Regions from separate parts of the Catalinimonas alkaloidigena genome, predicted to be linked through region 2. Evidence: riboswitches for the same ligand, from Rfam matches in the RefSeq annotation. Region 2 holds a riboswitch; the other holds the start of a gene.

Region 1 (7,422 bases), on a different contig from region 2:
ATCTGGTGTCGTTTCTCGCGTCCGACGAAGCGCGGTTCATCACGGGAGCCAACTACGCCATCAACGGCGGTCAGCACGTGTATTAGGGGAGGAGGCTCCTTGCTTAAGCAGCTGGGAATCAGAAAATAGGCCCACAGCGTACGAATTTCAGGCTTCGTCTTCCATACGTTAGGTTCTTTCGGAAAATAGTGCAACTTAGCTCGTCTAATTGCGAGCTCATGCTACTCCGTCTACTCACCTTCCTCATGTTGGGAGGGTTGGTGCTTGCCTGCCACACGCCTCGCTACTACACCTTCCCTTCGCAAGCTCCGCCCGCAGCCCGCCCGTCTGTGCGCGTGAGCACCCCCGCTCCTCGAACAGAACCCGCAATGGTCGCGCCCGCATCCGACGCACTGGCGACCGCGGAAGTTTCTGTGCCTGCACATCCGTACGAAGCTGACGCCCGGCCTACCTTTCAGTCGTTTAAGGCAGTACCGCCGCTTGTGCCCCCAGTTTTGCAGCCTCCGCCCAGGCTGTCCAATTTAAGCCTACCCATACCGGAAGAGCCGGACCCGCCGCGTGTCATGGATGGCTATGCCGTTGCAGCCTTTTTGGCCGGCCTTTTCGTGCCGCTGACGTGGGCGTTGTTGTCCGTCGTTCCTTTTATCGGGCTGTTGTCGCTGGGATCGGTTGTGATGGCGATTGTCTTCGGCATCATCGGCATGCGGCGTACGCGCCGGGAAGGCCGTCGTGGCTATGGGCTGGCGCTGGCCGGACTGATCATGGGCCTGGTGTGGACCCTTGTCGGCATTCTCGGCATCGTGCTGATCATTCTGCTGATTCTGGCCTGGCAAGGGTAAGCTTCTCGGTATTCGTTGCAGACTCGTCAGGCTTGTACTTGTAGGAGAAGGCAAAAACGTAAGTAAGAGAGCAAGAGAATTAGCTCCTGCTCAAATCTCATCATAAAAATTGAAAAACAAGAAATTACGCACCTGAGCGGTATAGGCGCTTGGAAAACAGAAACGTTAGATTATCTCTTAGCATGATTTTTTATAAAGAAAATTAACTAATCATGCTCAACAAAGCTGTTGTAATGGTCCTGGTATGGGTAGTAATGGCTACCACAATTCAGGCGCAAACTCGGGAAATCTATACAAACCCCGATTTCTCAAGCCTGGCTGCAGAACACCAAATGCTGGCTATTATTCCCTTCAAAGCCACAGTAAACCTCCGACCGAAACAAATGGAGAAATTGGGTGCAGAAGGCCACAAGAAGCTGGAAAGCGAACAAGGTTTAGCCGTGCAAAGCGCTCTTCAGACCTACTTCCTAAAGCGGAAAGAAAAGAAGGCCATTGCCGTAAACTTTCAGGATATTACCAAAACAAACGCACTCTTGGCTAAGAATGGGGTCACCGAAGAAAATATACATTCTTTTACAGCCGAAGAATTGGCCGAAATGCTTGGGGTTGATGGAATTGTCGGAGGACTTTTACAGACAGATAAACCCATTTTTGACGGTGCCTCTATTGCTATGGGCATGCTAGTAGGTTACTACGGTGCTACAAATACAGGTAAATGCACGATCCACATCAACGATGGCACCACAGGGGAGCTATTGTGGAAGTATGAGAAAACCTTGGCTAGAAGCTTGGGCAGCGATCTCAACACCATTATCAACACGTTGATGCGGAAAGCGGGCCGTAAATTTCCCTACGATCAGCTAAACGATGACTAAGCTCCGCTTAACCTTTAGGCCATCTACGCACCAAAGATCCGCCGTAAGGCGGATCTTTTGTTTTAGCGCTACACGGGTGTTTCAGCGCCCGCGGCCCCTACCGATCCGCCTCACCCGGCAACGAGGGCCACAAGGAGTGGTGCGGAGTGGTAATCGCTATCGGTTCTGGCCTAACCTTACCGGAGAGGAACCAACTTTGAAGAGCCTTTGTGACATGATTTACAGAACGGGTGAAATGCCGAGCAAGTGCATGAAAATTCCTTAACAGCGCTTACTTAGGAGGGCTGGTGCCGAGCCTGTTATAAGTTGTTTGTTTCCTGCCATCCGTGTACCTTGCAGCGCTTATCCAGAAAGACTGAGGGAATGGGCCCTGCGACGTCTTGGCAACCGGATTTATCGATCAAGGTGCCACTTCCCACCCCGGTCAAAGGGGAAAGATAAAGCGCGACTTTTCACCCGCTCTTTCTCGGATAACGTTACGTGGCTTCATCTATCCGAGACATGACTCAGATTCAAGACATTTTAAAAAAGCGTATCCTGGTGCTCGACGGCGCCATGGGCACGATGATTCAGCGCTACAAACTGGAAGAAGAGGACTTTCGCAACGAGGCGTTGAAAGATCATCCGCATCCGCTGAAAGGCAACAACGATTTGCTGGCCCTGACGCGCCCCGACGTGTTGCGGGCCATCCACGCGGCTTACTTCGAAGCGGGCGCCGACATTGCGGAAACCAACACGTTCAGCGGCACGACCATCGCGCAGGCCGATTACGGACTGCAGCATATTATCTATGAACTTAATTACCAGTCGGCGCGGTTAGCCCGCGAAGTGGCCGATGAGTTTACGGCCCGGAATCCGGACAAGCCCCGCTTTGTGGCCGGTTCCATCGGTCCGACTAACCGCACCGCGTCCATCTCGCCCGACGTCAACGATCCGGGGTACCGCGCCGTTACCTTTGACGAGCTGAAAGAAGCTTACCGGGAACAAGTCAACGCCTTGCTCGACGGTGGGGTCGATCTGCTGCTGGTCGAAACCGTTTTTGATACGCTCAACGCGAAAGCCGCCCTGTTTGCCATCGAAGAGGAGTTCGATGCGCGCGGGCAGGAGTGGCCGATCATGGTGTCGGGTACGATTACCGATGCCAGCGGCCGTACGCTGTCGGGTCAGACCACCGAGGCGTTTCTGATTTCGATGGCCCACGCGCCGCTGCTCTCCATCGGGCTGAACTGTGCGTTGGGGGCGAAAGACCTGCTTCCGTACCTGCAGGTGCTGCACCGCAAGGCCGATTTTCTGGTGAGCGCGCATCCCAACGCCGGCTTGCCGAACGAGTTCGGGCAATACGACCAGACGCCGGACGACATGGCCGGGCAGATCCGCGAATTCCTGAAACTGGGGCTGATTAACATCATTGGAGGGTGCTGCGGCACGACGCCCGACCACATCCGGGCCATTGCTGAAGCTGCCGCGGAATTTGAACCCCGGAAAGTGCCCTCGGCCGAAGTCGCTGCGGAGTGAGTACGCCCCATCAGCCTTCAGAGTCGGAACTGACGGTTCCTTACCACACGACACAGGGTATACCGCCAGTTGTTTCGACGGTGGTGGTCGCTCTCTTGCTGTCAGGAGCCCTCTGGCTGGCATGGTCCATCCGAAGATTTAAAAAAACAGTATCCCGACAAGCAGGCTAGGCAAACTAAAGCACTGGCCGACCTGCTGAGAAACATTAAACAATAAGTCGGGCAAACAACGTCCCCCATGACTTGGTTGCCCCTGAGTACCAGAACACTTTCATGAAGAAATACGAACTTCATCCTGATACTTTCAAATTACCCCCGCTGAAACTGAGCGGCTTAGAGCCGGTGATCATTACGCCGGAATCCAACTTTGTGAACATCGGTGAGCGGACCAACGTGACCGGCTCGCGCGCCTTTCTCCGCCTCATCAAAGAAGATAAGTACGAAGACGCGCTGGCCGTGGCGCTCGACCAGGTAGAAGGCGGAGCGCAGATCATCGACATCAACATGGACGAAGGGATGATCGATGGCAAAGAGGCGATGGTACGCTTCCTGAACCTGATCGCCTCCGAGCCCGACATCGCTCGCGTGCCCATCATGATCGACTCCTCGAAGTGGGAAATCATCGAGGCGGGGCTGAAAGTCGTGCAGGGCAAGTGTGTGGTCAACTCGATCAGCCTGAAAGAAGGGGAGGATGCGTTTCTGCGCCACGCGCGCGTCATCAAACGCTACGGCGCGGCGGTGATCGTCATGGCCTTCGATGAACTCGGTCAGGCCGACTCGTACGAGCGGCGGGTCGAAATCTGCGAACGATCGTACCGCCTGTTGGTCGATAAAGTGAAATTTCCGCCGCAGGACATCATCTTCGACCCCAACGTGTTCCCCGTCGCGACGGGCATGGAAGAACACCGGCGCAACGCCCTCGACTTCTTTCTGGCCGCGAAGTGGATTCGCGAGCACCTGCCCGGTGCTCACGTGAGCGGTGGGATTTCCAACGTCTCGTTCTCGTTCCGGGGTAACCAGCGCGTCCGCGAAGCCATGCACGCGGCGTTCCTCTACCACGGCATTCAGCACGGCCTGGACATGGGCATTGTGAACCCAACGATGTTGGAAGTGTACGATGAAATTCCGCCCGATCTGCTGGAGCGGGTCGAAGATGTGCTGCTCGACCGCCGTCCCGACGCTACCGAACGGCTCCTCGATTTTGCCGAAACGGTAAAGGGCGACGGCAAAGCCAAAGAGCGTGACGACGCCTGGCGGCAGGGAACGGTGCAGGAGCGCCTGACGCATGCGCTGGTGAAGGGCATCGTGGAATTTATCGAAGAAGATACCGAAGAGGCGCGGCAGCAGGTCGACCGGCCGCTGCAGGTAATCGAAGGGCCGCTGATGGACGGCATGAACGTGGTCGGCGACCTGTTCGGCGAAGGGAAAATGTTTCTGCCTCAGGTGGTGAAAAGCGCCCGCGTGATGAAAAAGGCGGTCGCTTACCTGTTGCCCTACATCGAAGCCGAAAAGAGCCAGGACGACAACAGTTCGGCCGGAAAAATATTGCTCGCCACCGTGAAGGGCGACGTGCACGACATCGGGAAAAACATTGTTGGGGTGGTGCTGAGTTGCAACAACTTCGAGATCGTAGACATGGGCGTGATGGTGCCCGCCGAGAAAATTCTGGCGAAAGCCAAAGAAGTGAACGCCGACCTGATCGGCCTCAGCGGGTTGATTACGCCGTCGCTCGACGAAATGGTATTCGTGGCCAAAGAGATGGAGCGTCAGGGCTTTACCGTGCCGCTGCTCATCGGGGGCGCCACCACCTCGCGTGTGCATACGGCCGTGAAGATCGATCCGCAGTATTCGGGTCCTGTGGCACACGTGCTCGACGCCAGCCGCTCGGTGCCCGTGGCGAGTCAGTTGATCGGAAAGGAAACCCGTGCAAAGGCAAAAGCAAACTTCAAGGCGGAGTACGAAAAGATGCGGGAGGACTACGCCAACCGCAAGAAGGACAAGAACTATCTGCCTTACGCAGAGGCGTTGAAAAACAAGATCGAGATCGACTGGGACGCGACCGAAATCCACGCGCCGCAGTTCCTCGGTACCAAGTTTTTCGACGACTACTCCCTGGAAGAACTGACGCACTACATCGACTGGACGCCGTTTTTCCAGACCTGGCAACTGAAAGGCAAGTTTCCGAAGATCTTCGACGACAAGGTGGTGGGGACGGTGGCGCGCAAACTCTACGACGACGCGCAGGCAATGCTGAAAATGATCGTGGAAGAAAAGTGGCTGAAGGCCCGGGCGGTCATCGGATTCTATCCCTGCAATGCCGTGGGCGACGACGTGGTGCTCTACGATTTCGAGGCGATCGAACTGTCGGAAGCGCCCGGCCACGAAGGCAAGCCAGCCGCCCGGCTGAAAAACTACCAACTGAAAGAAGCGCCTCATCTGGCGACCAAATATTCGCAACTGACGGCGTTTCACATGCTGCGCCAACAGGGCAAAAAGGCGGCGGGCATCCCGAACCTGTCGCTGGCCGATTTCATTGCGCCGGTCGAGTCGGGCAAAACCGACTACATCGGTGGCTTTGCGGTAACGGCCGGAATCGGCATCGAAACGAAGCTGGCGGAATTTGAGCGCGACCACGACGACTACAACAGCATTCTGCTCAAGGCCCTGGCCGACCGCCTCGCCGAAGCGTTTGCCGAGCGCATGCACGAGCGGGTGCGCCGCGAATTCTGGGGCTACGCGCAGCAAGAACAGCTCTCGAACGAAGACCTGATCTCCGAAAAGTACGCGGGCATCCGTCCGGCTCCCGGCTATCCGGCCTGCCCGGATCATACCGAAAAGCCCGTCTTGTTCGATCTGCTCGACCCGGACGGTCGTACGGAAATTACGCTGACCGAGAGCTATGCGATGTATCCGGCTTCGTCGGTGAGTGGCTGGTACTTTGCCCATCCGCAGGCGCGCTACTTTGGGCTGGGCAAGATTGAAAAGGACCAGGTGGATGCCTACGCACGCCGGAAAGAAATGCCGCTGGAGGAGATGGAACGCTGGCTGGCTCCGAACCTGAATTATGACGTTTAAACATTTCCAGAACCGTTAACTTTGCCAGCTTTTAGTGAGCTGATTTTCATTCGACGTGACCAAAGTAACTGAACATATTGCGCACGCCAACGGCAAGCCGCTGTTCTCTTTCGAAATTCTGCCGCCCCTGAAAGGGCAAAGCATTCAGAACCTGTTTTCCGACATCGAGCCCTTGATGGAGTTCAAGCCGAAGTTCATCGACGTGACCTATCACCGGGAGGAATATGTTTACAAGAAGCGGGAAAACGGGTTGCTGGAAAAGAGCGTGACGCGCAAACGCCCCGGCACGGTCGGCATTTGTGCGGCCCTGCAACATCGCTTTGGTGTGGATGCCGTGCCGCACCTGATCTGCGGAGGCTTTACGAAAGAAGAAACTGAAAACGCCCTGATCGATCTCCATTTCCTGGGCATCGACAACGTGCTGGTGTTGCGGGGCGACCCCATCAAGACCGAAGGCAGTTTCTGTCCGGAGCCGGGAGGGCACGCGTACGCGACCGACCTGTTGCAGCACGTGGCCAACATGAACAAGGGCATCTACCTCGACGAAGACCTGGAACATCCGGCCCCGACCAATTTCTGCATCGGCGTGGCGGGTTATCCGGAGAAACACTTCGAAGCACCGAGCCTGAAAGCCGATTTTAAGTACCTGAAAATGAAGGCCGATCTGGGCGCGGAATACATCGTGACGCAGATGTTCTTCGATAACCAGAAGTACTTTGAGTTCGTGAAGAAATGCCGCGAAGTGGGCATCACCATTCCGATCATCCCGGGCCTGAAACCCATCACGACGATGCGTCAACTGACAGTGCTGCCCAGCATTTTCCACATCGACCTGCCCGACGACCTAGTGGAGGAAGTGGAGAAGTGCAAAGACAACAAAGCGGTGAAGCAAGTCGGCATTGAGTGGGGCATTCAGCAATCGAAAGAACTGATCGAATTCGGTGTGCCGTGCCTGCACTATTACTCGATGAGTAAATCCGACGCCGTCCGGCAAATTGCCGCCGAGGTATTCTGACAACTCACGACATACGGAAAATATTATAGAAGGAACACGCGCTACGTGTTCCTTTTTTCGTGCCGGTCCGGTTGCAGATGGCTGAGCAGCTTCTGCAGTTCTGC
Region 2 (7,422 bases):
ACCGCGCCGACGACGACGAAATTCCGGTGGCGTATTTGTTCCGGACGTGGGACGAGATGCCTCCGCTGGAACAGGAAGCGCTCCGGGCCTGCCGGGGGCGGGTGCTCGACGTGGGGGCGGCCGCCGGGAGTCATGCGTTGTGGTGGCAGGCACAGGGAGGAGCGGTAACCGCGCTGGACTACTCACCGCTGGCGGTGGAGGTGATGCAGCAGCGGGGCGTGCACGATGCGCGCGCCATGCGGTTTGAGGACCTGCACGACGAAACCTACGATACCGTGCTGATGCTGATGAACGGCGCCGGCCTGGCCGGTACCCTCGGCAGACTTCCGGCCTTTTTGCAACACGCGGCTACCCTGCTGCAGCCAGGGGGACAGATTCTGCTCGACTCTGCCGACATCCTTTACCTGTACGAAGAAGAAGACGGCAGCTACTACCTGGACCTAAACGACCGCTATTACGGCGAGATGCGCTACCAGATGCAGTACAAGGACGCGCGTAGCAAACCTTTCTCCTGGCTGTTTGTCAGCTACGATCTGCTGGAGGATGCGGCCCACGCGGCGGGGCTCCACTGCGAATGTCTCGCGGAAGGCGATACCGACAATTACCTGGCGCGGTTAACAAACTAGTAATGCCTCATTACAAGGCCCATACTGGCTTTACACTCAGTCTAGGTTTATGACTTCTAGTTTTCCTTGTATTACTTGTGTAGCGGTTCTTTTCTCGTGTTCCTTGAGTCCAAACACAGAACTTAGCTTGTCAATCATGTTGCCTTCTTCCTGTTGTGTTACAATCAGCTGGAAATTTGAACGAGATGTATTTGGCTGCTCTTGATAGTAAGATTTGCTGAAGTAGTCCCTCAAGATTTCTATTTTCCAGCGCTCCTCCATTTCCCCAAATTCTTCGATCACGATCAAAATGCTATGGGTGTGGTCAGTCCAGTCTAAGTGGAAGTCCCATATTTGATTCAACGTCCATTTTTTGGGGTTTTGCTCTTTCCAATTGATAGGAACAAATGGGAACAATCTCCTCATGTGCTCTAGGTATTCATCGAAGCGCTCGATGTTGGCTGGAAATCTATAAACCTGTCTATTTGAAGTTTCTACCAAGCTGTTTACTAACTCATGCCTCGCTTCTGCTGATTTGCCTACGATAAGAAGGTGTTTCTTCTCAGTAATTTTTGCCATTGCTTCTACCATACTTTCCCATTCCATCTACTCGATATTTACATCTACCGAAACAGACGCATCGCTTTTTCCAGCGTTTCGGGATGATCCCAGCGGGCTTCCAGGTCGGGTTCTCGCAAGAGTTGTTTCATTACGTCGTCCTGCTTGCGGCCCAGCCGCAAGGCTTCTGCGTAGGGACGGTGGCTGAACGTGACCATCGTATAAAGCGGCACCCACTCGTCGGGATACTGCTGGTGAAGCTGGGCTTCGATCTTTTTGCGGAGCTGAAACTGCGGATCGACCACGCGGTCGCGCATCTCCACGAAGTTTTGCAGCGCCAGTTGGGCGATGGCGTCGGCGTTGGGTTTGCGCTGGCGTTGGTACTGTTCCAGGAAGTGCGGCCAGTCGTCCGGATGGGCTACCATCAACTCGTTCAACACACGGCAGTCTTCGAACCCGGCGTTCATCCCTTGTCCGTAAAACGGCACGAGCGCGTGGGCCGCATCCCCGATCAGGGCCACGTTGCCCCGCACCCACGGGTGACAGCGAACCGTCACCATCGACGAAGTCGGGTTCTGAACAAACTCCTCCTGCAAGTCGGGCATCAGCGGCACCACGTCCGGAAAGTGCTCCTGAAAAAAGGCCGCCACGCGGTCGGGCGAATCCAGCTTGTCGAACTCGTCAAACGGTAAAAACAACGTGCAGGTAAAACTTCCGTCCAGGTTGGGCAGGGCAATCAGCATGAAACTGTGGCGCGGCCAGATGTGCAGCGCGCCGTTGTCGAGTCGCCACTGTCCGTCGGCCGTCGGAGGAATGGACAATTCTTTGTAGCCGTGCGCCAGGTACGACTGCTCGTAGTCAAAGCGATCAGTTTTTTGCAACGAACTGCGCACCGCCGAAAAGGCCCCGTCCGCCCCGAAGATAAAATCGGTTTCCAACGTGTAAGCCGCCGGGTGGCCGGGCGATACCAGCGTAGCCGTCGGTTGCTCGAAATTTACGTCCAGACAGCGTTCGTTGAAGCGCAACTCGGCACCTTCCTGTTCGGCCAGGTCGAGTAGTTTTTCGTTCAGCAACGCGCGCGATACGGAATAAATGCACTGCCCGGTGGTGCCGTAAGGTTGCAGCGCCTGGCGACCGTCGAGGTCGTGGATCATTCGCCCGCGCATCGGCAGGGCGATTTCCCGAATCTGCTCCGCCATGCCGACGCCTTCCAGGGCCCGCCAGCCCCGGTCGCTCAGCGCGAGGTTGATGGAACGGCCCCCCACGACACCCGCGCGGCGCGGATCAGCCCGGCGTTCGCAGACCGTTACGCGGTAGCCACGTTGTTTGAGGTAAATCGCGAGGAGCGAGCCTACCAGCCCCGCCCCGAAAACGGTGATGTGTTTCATAGTCAGCAAGTCGTACGCAAACACGCCGGCGAAGATGCCCGCGTGGTAGCGGTTCTAACTTTTTTGTGGGGACAAAGTAAAGCCATTTTGCAGGGAAATGTAGTGCACAAGGCCGCAGACGCGCCGACTTCGCGTGAAATGACGTCGGCCGGACAAAAGCCCCGGAAGCGTGTGGAAAAGTTTGGCGCTTCCAAACCAGACCCGTAATATTGCAATCACAAGTCAATTCCGCCCGCTACGCTGGTGACATTGGTTTATAAAGAAGAGGGGAGAGACCAGGCTCAACGAACCTCTAGCAACCTCCGCAACCGTGGAAAGGTGCTAATTCCTGGCCTAAAGCAATTTAGGACATATAAGTTAATCGCCATGCCTTTCAACGCCATCTTCACGTTAGTCGCTACGCCACAACCTTCCTGCACAGGCTGTTGTTGTCGCTGATGCTTGTCCGCTGAACCGCCGACCGTTTCCCTCGCCTCCGGCCGGAAACGAAACGCCTACCAAGCGGATTGCAGGGGAACCGTCCGATTCCACCGTGCCTTCTTACGCCTCAATTCCTAGTATTCACCATCAAACACTCCCAACGCATTATGGCTGATCAATTGCATTTCGAAACGCTCCAACTCCACGCCGGCCAGGAAGCCGACCCCACCACGGGTGCGCGTGCCGTGCCCATTTACCAGACCACGTCGTACAACTTTAAAAACTCTGCGCACGGTGCGGCGCTTTTTGCGCTACAGGAGTTCGGCAACATCTACACCCGGATTATGAACCCCACCACCGACGTGTTCGAGAAGCGCGTCGCGGCCCTGGAAGGGGGCGTAGCCGCCTTGGCCACGGCCTCGGGGCAGGCGGCTCAAATGGTGGCCCTGACCAACATTCTGGAAGCCGGCGAGAATTTCATCTCGACGTCGTTCCTCTACGGCGGCACCTACAATCAGTTCAAAGTGGCCTTCAAACGGCTGGGCATCGAGGCCCGCTTCGCCAAAGGCGACAAGGCTGAGGACTTCGAGAAACTGATCGACGAAAAAACCAAGGCGATTTATCTGGAAACCATCGGCAACCCCGAGTTCAACATTCCTGATTTCGAGAAAATCGCTGCCCTCGCAAAACAGTACGATTTGCCACTGGTGGTCGATAATACCTTCGGTGCGGCGGGGTACCTGTTCCGTCCGCTGGAGCACGGCGCCAACATCGTTACCGCTTCGGCTACGAAGTGGATCGGTGGGCACGGCAACTCGATCGGCGGCGTTATCGTCGACGGCGGCAATTACAACTGGGGCAACGGCAAGTATCCGCAGTTTACCGAGCCTTCGGAAGGCTACCACGGCATGAAATTCTGGGAAATTTTCGGTGCAGACGGGCCGTTCGGCAACATCGCGTTCATCATCCGGGCGCGGGTGGAAGGGCTGCGCGATCTGGGACCGGCGCTGAGTCCGTTCAACTCGTTCCTGTTGTTGCAAGGCCTCGAAACGCTTTCGCTGCGGATGGAGCGCCACGTTGAAAACGCCCTGACGCTGGCCAAATGGCTCGAAGCGCACGACGAGGTCGAAGAGGTAAAATACCCCGGCCTGGAAAGCAGTCCGTACCACGCCTTGGCGAAAAAGTACCTGAAACGCGGCTTCGGCGGGGTGTTGTCGTTCAAGATCAAAGGCGGACGCGAGGCAGCCGAGCAGTTTGTAAACAGCCTGAAACTGGTGAGCCATCTGGCCAACGTGGGCGATGCGAAAACGCTGATCATCCACCCAGCCTCGACGACGCACCAGCAGTTGTCCGAACAGGAACAAGCTGCCGCCGGCGTGCATCCCAACGCGCTCCGCATTTCGGTGGGCATCGAACACATCGAAGACATCAAGGCCGATCTGGCGCAGGCGTTTGCAAAAGTGAAGCAAAACCAACCCGAACCGGTCGAATAATTCATAAGCTTATTATGTTGTAATCCTTCGCGTTACCTTTGCTGCCTTCTTTAGAGACGGGCCGGAAGCAACTGAACCAATTTCGAGACGTTGCCGGACGCAGGGCTGCCGGAACGCGAAGGATTACCTTTTACATGGACGCACACATCTACGAACACTCGCAGGAATTGCCGCTCGAACTGGGCGGAACATTGCCAGGCTTTCAACTGGCGTACTGTACGGTGGGGACGCTCAACGCGACCCGCTCCAACGTTATTTGGATTTGCCACGCGCTGACGGCCAACGCCGATCCGGCCGAATGGTGGCCGGGCATGATCGGAGAAGGCAAACTGTTCGACCCGACTACGCACTTCATCGTTTGCGCCAACATCCTGGGTTCCTGCTATGGCTCCACCGGGCCTCTGTCGGTCGATCCGCGTACCGGCCAGCCGTTTTACCATACCTTTCCCCGCATCACCGTGCGCGATATTGTGCAGGCCCACATCCGGCTGCGCGATCACCTGGGCATCGACACCATCGAGCTGTGCATCGGCGGGTCGCTGGGCGGTCAACAGGCCGTCGAGTGGGCCATTATGGAGCCCGAGCGGATCAAAACCCTGATTTTGTTGGCGACCAACGCATTTCATTCGCCCTGGGGGGTGGCCTTCAACGAGTCGCAGCGGATGGCCATCGAGACCGATCCCACCTGGCAGGACAGTACGCCCGAAGCGGGGCTGAACGGCATGAAAACCGCCCGCTCCATCGCGCTGCTGTCGTATCGGAATTACACGACCTACTGGAACGGCCAGATGGAATCCAACTGTGATACGTTCGAAAAATTCCGGGCCAGTTCATATCAGCGGTACCAGGGCGAAAAGCTGGCGAAGCGCTTCAACGCGTACTCGTACTATGCGCTCTCGCTGACGATGGACAGCCACCACGTGGGCCGCGGACGGGGCAGCGCCGAAAAAGCACTGTCGCAGATCCAGGCAAATACGCTTTCGATCGGCATTTCGAGCGATGTGCTGTTTCCCACCAACGAACAATTGTTCCTGTTCGAAAACATTCCGACCGGAACGTTCCTGGAAATCGACTCCGACTACGGGCACGACGGCTTCCTGATCGAAACCGAGCAGCTCACGCGCTGCATCCAGTCCTGGCAGAAGATGCACGAGTGACCGGACCTCGGGAGGCGTGTGCGCACCATATGCAATGTGTAATTTGAAATTTGGATGAGAATCCTATGAAGAAAGAGATTCGAATTGGTTTGTTTGGCTTCGGCTGTGTCGGGCAGGGCCTGTACGACGTGTTGAACGAGAGCCGCGGCATCCGGGCCGAAATCCGGAAAATCGCGGTGAAACATGCGGACAAGCCGCGCAAATTGCCCGCCCATTTCTTCACGACCGACGCTGACGAGATTCTGGACGACCCGGAAATCAACCTGATCGTCGAGTTGATCAACGATCCGGACGCCGCGTTCGACATCGTCAGCCGCGCCCTCCGGAGCGGAAAAGACGTGGTGTCAGCCAACAAAAAGATGATTGCCGAGCACCTGCCCGAGCTCTACGAATTACAAAAGCAATACGGCACGTCGCTCCTCTACGAAGCGTCGAGCTGCGGCAGCATTCCGATCATCCGCACGCTGGAAGAATACTACGACAACGAACTGCTGTTCGGCGTGAGTGGTATTTTCAACGGTTCGTCCAATTACATTCTGACCAAGGTCTATCAGGAAGGCAGCACCTACGAGGCAGCTTTGCGGCAAGCGCAGGAACTCGGTTTTGCCGAAACCGACCCGACGCTCGACGTGGGCGGCTTCGATCCGCTCTACAAACTCTGCATCATTACGGCGCATTCGTACGGCACGTTCATCAAGCCGGAAGAGGTCTTCAACTTCGGGATTCAGTCGCTGGCTGCGCAAGACATCCGCTACGCCAAAGAGAAAGGGTGCAAAATCAAGCTGGTCTGCACCGTGCGGAAGCTGAACGGTTCGTGCTTTACGCTGTTCGTGATGCCCCAACTGGTGCGGTCCGATGACCCACTTTTCCTCGTGGACCGGGAAAACAACGGCGTGGTGGTGGAAGCGGCGTTTTCCGACAAGCAATTTTTCCAGGGAAAAGGCGCGGGTGGCCACCCCACCGGCTCGGCGGTGCTGTCCGACATTTCTGCCAGCACGTACGAGTACCGCTACGAATACAAGAAAATCGCCCAGAACGAAGGGCTGGAATACACCCGCGACGTGAACCTGGAAGTGTACGTCAGCTACGAACGCGAAGAAGACCTGGAAGGGCTGGAGTTTGTCGAGGTGCTGGAACGTTACCAGGGGCGTCAGTCCCACTACGTGATCGGGACCGTGACGCTCGCCTCGCTCTACCGGCACAAGGAAGACCTCCGTACCCGCAACATTTTTATTGCGCTGAACCAACCCAAAGTCACGCTGGCCGAGACCCAACCTGCCGAAGCCAACGCCGTCGCAGTTTCGTGACGAAACCGGCACGCGCCTGACGTACCACGTTTGCCTGACTTACGTTCCGGTAAACGTGGTATGTTTTTTTAGGGGGCACCGGCCGTAAAATTTGTAGAATGGCCCACGATTTGCACACGAAGCGGCGTTAAAAAGCGTAGATAAACATACATGGCATTTTGACGTAAATACTTCAACGCCAACGCATCACCAAAGGAGGGCTTCCGCTTTCTCCTATCTTTATTCCGAAATTTTCTTTTCACATGAAAAAGATCCTTTATATCGTGGGCGGGATCGTGGCATTCCTGCTCCTGGCCGCCGCGCTGATTCCGGTGCTGTTCAAAGACCAGATCAAAGCCCAGGTCGACAAGGCGCTGGCCGAATCGCTCAAGGCCGACGTGTATTACAGCGCCGACGATTTCCAACTGAGCCTGTTCCGCCATTTCCCGAATGCCTCTGTGGGGCTGAAAAACTTTGGCGTGGTGGGCCGCGACCAGTTTGCGGGCGATACGCTC

What was found. A riboswitch is a leader RNA that binds a small molecule or an ion and turns the genes downstream of it on or off. The one in region 2 is predicted to bind S-adenosylmethionine.
Region 1: linked by a shared signal. The riboswitch ahead of BLR44_RS02565 (homocysteine S-methyltransferase family protein) and the one ahead of BLR44_RS08295 (O-acetylhomoserine aminocarboxypropyltransferase/cysteine synthase family protein) in region 2 are both predicted to bind S-adenosylmethionine.

Annotation. Positions count from the first base shown of each region.
Region 1 is NZ_FNFO01000001.1:659,878-667,299, forward strand. It holds gene phbB (acetoacetyl-CoA reductase) at 1-86, shown strand, start outside; gene BLR44_RS02555 (DUF4190 domain-containing protein) at 591-839, shown strand; gene BLR44_RS02560 (hypothetical protein) at 1,052-1,714, shown strand; SAM riboswitch class I at 2,055-2,158, shown strand; gene BLR44_RS02565 (homocysteine S-methyltransferase family protein) at 2,216-3,229, shown strand; partial or broken gene metH (methionine synthase) at 3,541-6,303, shown strand; gene metF (methylenetetrahydrofolate reductase [NAD(P)H]) at 6,359-7,318, shown strand; gene BLR44_RS02580 (ABC transporter ATP-binding protein) at 7,360-7,422, opposite strand, start outside.
Region 2 is NZ_FNFO01000003.1:279,826-287,247, reverse strand. It holds gene BLR44_RS08310 (class I SAM-dependent methyltransferase) at 1-626, shown strand, start outside; gene BLR44_RS08305 (hypothetical protein) at 663-1,211, opposite strand; gene BLR44_RS08300 (FAD-dependent oxidoreductase) at 1,229-2,551, opposite strand; SAM riboswitch class I at 2,803-2,910, shown strand; gene BLR44_RS08295 (O-acetylhomoserine aminocarboxypropyltransferase/cysteine synthase family protein) at 3,139-4,464, shown strand; gene metX (homoserine O-acetyltransferase family protein) at 4,599-5,621, shown strand; gene BLR44_RS08285 (homoserine dehydrogenase) at 5,687-6,928, shown strand; gene BLR44_RS08280 (AsmA family protein) at 7,171-7,422, shown strand, end outside.